Caballeronia sp. TF1N1: one gene and its partner. The protein of the gene in region 2 interacts with the protein of the main gene of each other region in a pairwise test. Links are inferred from orthologs where the notes say so. Each region holds a gene or a part of one and is shown on either strand. Other genes may lie near its edges.

Evidence for each region.
Region 1: the proteins of bioB (region 2) and LDZ28_RS01520 interact in binary tests that used the Escherichia coli proteins (3 or more experiments, as listed by UniProt). The link is inferred for Caballeronia sp. TF1N1 from one-to-one orthologs.

The regions. Positions count from the first base shown.
Region 1 is NZ_CP084626.1:315,379-318,444, forward strand. Bases 57-2,799 are described here. They hold LDZ28_RS01520 (class II glutamine amidotransferase), read right to left. Parts: upstream 2,008-2,799; coding sequence 1,105-2,007; downstream 57-1,104. Other genes in these bases: gltK (glutamate/aspartate ABC transporter permease GltK), read left to right, coding at 57-309; LDZ28_RS01515 (amino acid ABC transporter ATP-binding protein), read left to right, coding at 306-1,031; pyrC (dihydroorotase), read left to right, coding at 2,196-2,799. Outside these bases: more of gltK, read left to right, coding at 1-56; more of pyrC, read left to right, coding at 2,800-3,066.
Region 2 is NZ_CP084626.1:88,879-92,037, forward strand. The notes cover bases 244-3,079. They hold bioB (biotin synthase BioB), read right to left. Parts: upstream 2,269-3,079; coding sequence 1,219-2,268; downstream 244-1,218. Other genes in these bases: LDZ28_RS00420 (sulfate ABC transporter substrate-binding protein), read left to right, coding at 244-1,172; bioD (dethiobiotin synthase), read right to left, coding at 2,273-2,974; bioF (8-amino-7-oxononanoate synthase), read right to left, coding at 2,971-3,079. Also shown: LDZ28_RS00415 (alpha/beta hydrolase), read left to right, coding at 1-84; more of LDZ28_RS00420, read left to right, coding at 195-243; more of bioF, read right to left, coding at 3,080-3,159. UniProt on the Escherichia coli protein: Catalyzes the conversion of dethiobiotin (DTB) to biotin by the insertion of a sulfur atom into dethiobiotin via a radical-based mechanism.

The DNA of each region.
Region 1 (3,066 bases), 230 kb from region 2 along the record:
GCGCGCGGTCAGGTGAACGCGGCGTTCGCACTCGGCATGACCTACGGCCAGGCGATGAAACTCGTCGTGCTGCCGCAGGCTTTCCGCGCAATGGTGCCGCTGTTGCTCACGCAGGCAATCGTCCTGTTCCAGGATACGTCGCTCGTCTACGTGATCAGTCTCGCGGACTTCTTCCGCACGGCGACGAACATCGGCGACCGCGACGGCACGACCGTCGAGATGGTGCTGTTCGCCGGCGCGTGCTATTTCGTGGTTTGCGTGTTGGCATCGGCACTCGTAAAAAGTCTTCAGAAAAAGGTCGCAAGATGATCTCTATCAAGAATGTTTCCAAGTGGTACGGGCAGTTCCAGGTGCTGACGGACTGCACGACCGAAGTGAAGAAAGGCGAGGTCGTCGTGGTGTGCGGCCCGTCGGGTTCGGGGAAGTCGACGCTCATCAAGACCGTGAACGGTCTCGAACCGTTTCAGAAGGGCGAGATCACCATCAACGGTCAATCGCTCACGGACAAGAAGACCAATCTCTCGAAGCTGCGTTCGAAGGTCGGCATGGTGTTCCAGCATTTCGAGTTGTTTCCGCATCTGTCGATCGTGCAGAACCTGACGCTCGCGCAGATCAAGGTGCTGGGCCGATCGAACGACGAAGCGACGACGAAGGGTCTCAAACTGCTCGATCGCGTGGGCCTGCGCGCGCACGCGGACAAGTTTCCGGGCCAGTTGTCGGGCGGTCAGCAGCAACGCGTGGCGATTGCCCGCGCGCTGTCCATGGACCCGATCGCCATGCTCTTCGACGAACCGACCTCCGCGCTCGATCCCGAGATGATCAACGAAGTGCTCGACGTGATGGTCGAACTCGCGCAGGAAGGCATGACCATGATGTGCGTGACGCACGAAATGGGCTTCGCGAAGAAGGTCGCGCATCGCGTGATCTTCATGGACAAGGGATTGATCGTCGAGGACGACCAGAAGGAAGCGTTCTTTGCGAATCCGAAGTCGGATCGCGCGAAGGACTTTCTGGCGAAAATCCTGCACTGACGCGTTTTCGCGGCGTCATGCAAAACGGCCTTCCGTGAGGAAGGCCGTTTTTATTTAGCGTTCGATTCTGTTTTTATTCGATCCCGAGTTCGGTTTCCACCGACGCCGTCGACTGAATTTGCTCGATCTTCAGCGCCGATCCCACGCACGCTTTGGCAAGCGGCTCGGCGGCCTTCTTCGCGACTTCATCCGGCACCGGAATGTTCACCGTGCGCGAGAGCGCGCCTTTCTGGAACATGGCGAGATCGCCGGGCGCAAAACGCGTCCAGACTTCGTTATCGGTGAGCGGCGAGGTGGCGATGACCGCCACGCGATCTTCCGGCGTCGTGTACTTGGCGAAATCGATCGACATGTCCGCGTCGATCAGATGCGCGGTCGAAAACGGCCAACTGCGAACCAGATAGTACAAATGCGTCGAGCAGTGCGAGAAGAGCGCTTGGCCGTTGGACATCAGGAAATTGAACACGCCGTGCTTCGTGATCTCGCCTGTAAGTGAGGCGAGCGCGTCGAACAATTCTTCCAGCGGCGGCTGCGAGCGCGGAAACGCCTTGCGCAAACCTTCCAGCAGCGTGCAAAAGGCAAGCTCGCTGTCCGTGTTGCCGACGGGTTGATACAGGCCGTTCAGTTCGGGCGCGTAGTCTTTGAGATCGCCGTTGTGCGCGAAGATCCAGTGCCGTCCCCACAACTCACGCAGGAACGGATGGCAGTTTTCCAACAGGATATGCCCTTGCGTCGCCTTGCGAATATGCGCGATGGTGTTCTTCGATTTGATCGGATAGCGCTTCACCATCTCCGCGAGCGGCGACTTGGCGGACGATTCATGGTCGATGAAAAGCCGGCACGCCTTGTCCTCGAAGAACGCGATACCCCAGCCGTCCGCGTGGTGATCCGTGACCCCGCCACGCGCGGCGAACCCGGTGAACGAGAACGTCACATCGGTCGGTTCGGCGCAATTCATTCCGAGAAGTTGGCACATGTTGCTGAAAGCGAGAGCCGGTAAGGGCATTGAGCCCGTTGTTACAATACGTCCGACAAGCATATCACCGGGGCAGTCATCCAAAATTCGAACGGCGTCGGGCAAAACGCGGCGTTGTCAATTTTCCACGGATGTTTTTGCCAGGTCTTTAGATCTCCCGACTCCAACGTTTCCGCCGCCATCACGCCATGTCCAATTCCGCCTCGCCCGATTCGCTCACGACACTCACGATTGCGCGTCCCGACGACTGGCATCTGCACGTGCGCGACGGCGCAATGCTCGCCGCCGTCCTGCCGCATACGGCGCGCCAGTTCGGTCGCGCGATCATCATGCCGAATCTGAAGCCGCCTGTGACGACCACGGAAATGGCTGCGGCTTATCGCGAGCGCATTCTGGCCGCGCTGCCGAAAGACGGCGCCGCCGCGCGTTTCGAGCCGCTGATGACGCTCTATCTCACCGACAACACGCCGCCTGACGAGATCCGCCGGGCGCGCGAAAGCGGCTTCGTGCACGGTGTGAAGCTTTATCCGGCGGGCGCGACGACCAATTCGGACGCGGGCGTGACGAGCCTCGGCAAATGCGCGAAGACGCTCGAAGTCATGCAGGAAACGGGCATGCCGCTGCTCATCCACGGCGAAGTGACCGATGGCGATATCGATATCTTCGATCGCGAGAAGGTGTTCATCGACCGCGTGCTGCTGCCGCTGCGCCGCGATTTCCCCGCGCTCAAGGTCGTGTTCGAGCACATTACGACGAAAGACGCCGCCGGCTACGTGCGCGACGCCGAAGGTCCGGATGGCACGATCGGCGCGACCATCACCGCGCATCACCTGCTGTTCAACCGTAATGCCATTCTCGTGGGCGGCATCCGGCCGCATTACTACTGCCTGCCGGTGTTGAAGCGCGAGACGCATCGCGTGGCGCTGGTCGAGGCGGCGACTTCCGGCAACGCGCGCTTTTTCCTCGGCACGGACAGCGCGCCGCATCCGAAAGGCTTGAAAGAGCACGCGTGCGGTTGCGCGGGCTGTTACACGGCGCTCCACGCGCTCGAACTCTATA
Region 2 (3,159 bases):
TTCATCGACACGCTGGCTCAATATGCTTACCCTGCTGAAAGTTTCGCGGGCGAAGTCTCCTTGCACGAGCACGCGTATGGCTGATGCGCCCGGTTTCATCGACGAACATGAACCATCCGGCCGCCATCGCGCGGCCTTTCTTTTGCAATCGCATTCTTGAGGACGATATGGCGGGATACAGTAAGCGCGTGCTGATGGCAGCCGCGGCGCTCTATATGACGGCGGGCATCGCGCATGCCGATACTTCGTTGCTCAACGTCTCCTACGACGTGACGCGCGAACTGTACAAGGACATCGATACGGCGTTCATCGCCGACTACAAAAGCCGCGCGGGCGAAACGGTGACGGTGAAGCAGTCGCATGGGGCATCGAGCGCGCAGGCGCTGTCGGTGCTTCAGGGACTGCAAGCCGATGTCGTGACGATGAATCAGCCCAACGATATCGACCTGCTTGCCGAACGCGGTCAACTCGTTCCGGCCAACTGGCGCACGCGTCTTCCGAACGGCAGCGCGCCCTACACGACGACCATGGTGTTTCTCGTGCGAAAGGGCAATCCGAAGAACATCAAGGACTGGAGCGATCTCGCGCGGCCGGGCGTGCAAGTGATCATCGCGAATCCGAAGACTTCGGGTAATGGCCGCTACACGTATCTCGCGGCGTGGGGCTACAAGAAGCAGCAGGGCGCAACGGATGCGCAGGCGCTGGACTTCGAGCAAGCGATCCTCGCCAACGTGCCGACGCTCGACACCGGTGGGCGCGGTGCGACCACGACCTTCACGCAGCGCAATATCGGCGACGTGCTCGTGACTTTCGAGAACGAAGTCGGACTGATCGAAGCAGGCGTCGGCGCGAAGGACTTCGATGCGGTGTATCCGTCATCGAGCCTGTTGGCGGAGCCGCCGGTTTCCATCGTCGACAAGGTGGTGGACAAGCGCGGCACGCGCAAGGAAGCGCAGGCGTACGTGGACTTTCTTTACACGCCGCAAGCGCAGGAGATCATCGCGCAGCATCATTTGCGGCCGCGTAACACGGAGGTGCTGGCCAAGCATGCAAGCGAGTTCAAGCCGCTCAAGACGTTCACGGTGGAGCAGATCTTCGGCAGCTGGCAGAAGGCGCAGCAAACCCATTTCGCCGATGGCGGGACTTTCGATCAGGTGGTCGAGAAGAAGTAGCCGAAAGGGCTCGCCACGCGCGAGCCCTTTTCTTTTTACTCTCCGCTCAGTTCGAGCAGCCGCGTTCTTCCGCGCTGACGTTCTGCGCCGATTCCGCGCGCATTCCCAGACGCTCGATCAGCTTGCGGTCCGCTTCGGCTTGCGGGTTGCTCGTCGTGAGCAACTGATCGCCGTAGAAGATCGAGTTCGCGCCCGCCGCGAAACAAAGCGCCTGCAACGCTTCATCCATCTGCTCGCGTCCGGCCGAAAGACGGACCATCGCCTTGGGCATGGTGATACGCGCCACCGCGATCGTGCGCACGAACTCGAAGGGATCGAGCGGCGCGGTGCCCGTGAGCGGCGTTCCGGCCACTTGCACGAGATTGTTGATCGGCACCGACTCCGGATACGGCTCCATGTTGGCGAGCTGCGAGATCAAACCGGCGCGTTCACGCCGCGATTCGCCCATGCCGACAATCCCGCCGCAGCACACGTTGATGCCCACATCGCGCACGCGTTCGAGCGTATCGAGCCGATCCTGATACGTGCGCGTCGAAATGATCTGGCCGTAGAACTCGGGCGACGTATCGAGATTGTGGTTGTAGTAATCGAGGCCGGCATCGCGCAAGCCTTCTGCCTGATGCGGCTCCAGCATCCCAAGCGTCACGCAGGTTTCCAGTCCCATTGCCTTGACGCCGCGAATCATGTCCTTGATCGGCTCAAGATGGCGATCCTTCGGATTGCGCCACGCCGCGCCCATGCAAAAGCGCGTCGCGCCGTTGGCCTTGGCGGCTTCGGCGGCCTTCAGCACTTCATCCACGGCCATCAGCTTGTCGGCTTGCAGGCCGGTGTCGTGATGCACGGACTGCGGACAGTATGCGCAATCTTCCTCGCAGCCGCCGGTCTTGATCGACAGAAGCGTGGAGAGCTGTACGGCGTTCGGATCGAAATGTTCGCGATGCACCGTTTGCGCGCGATACAGCAGGTCGTTGAACGGCAGGTCGTAAAGCGCGACGATATCGGCGACTTTCCAGCGCGCCTGCGCGGGCGTTTGCGTCGGCGCGGAGGTTTGCGCGGCAGTTTGCAACGATGCGTTGGCAGTGATGGTCTGCGTCATGAATTCAGTCCTTGAGTAAAAGCCGGTCGAGCAGAAGGCGCGTGTCGAGATGATCGGCGGCGCGCGCGGCGTCGGATGGCGCGAAATGCGGAATCACGCCGATGAGCGGTGCATCGAGCCGGTGTTGCAGCGAATGAATGTTTTCTTCCGGATAAAGCATGTGCGGATCGACGCGATTCGCCACCCAGCCCGCGATGCGCAAGCCGCGCGACGTGATCGCCTCGGCGGTCAGCAACGCATGGCTGATGCAGCCGAGCCGCATGCCGACCACGAGCACGACCGGCAGCTTCAGCGCGACGGCGAGATCGGCGGTGTCATGGGTATCGTCTAGCGGCACGCGAAAGCCGCCCACGCCTTCCACGACGACGATATCCGCATGATCGCACGCCACGCGATGCGCCTTTACGATGCGCCCGATATCCAGCGCAATGCCTTCACGCGCGGCGGCGATATGCGGCGCAATCGGCTCGCGCATCATGAACGGCGTGCGAATGGCGGGCGGCAGCGCGACGTTGGCGGCGGCATCGAGTTGATCGGCGTCTTCGTTATGCAGCACGCCGTCACGTTCGATTGCGCCGGACGCGATGGGTTTCATCGCGGCGGCGCGCAAGTTCGCGCGCGCGAAGCCATGCAACAGCGCGCATGAGACGAAGGTCTTGCCGATCTCCGTATCGGTGCCGGCGACGAATAGCGATAAAGCGGTCATGTCGTTTCTTTACTGAGCGTGCCAAGTGCTTCGTCGAGTCGGGCGAGGTCGTCGTCGCCATGCGCGGCCGATAACGAAATGCGCAAGCGCGATGTCCCCGCGGGCACGGTCGGCGGGCGGATCGCGGGAACCCAGAGGCCTCGTTTGTCGAGCGCGGCGGCGAGCGCGAGCGTTTCGTCGTTGCC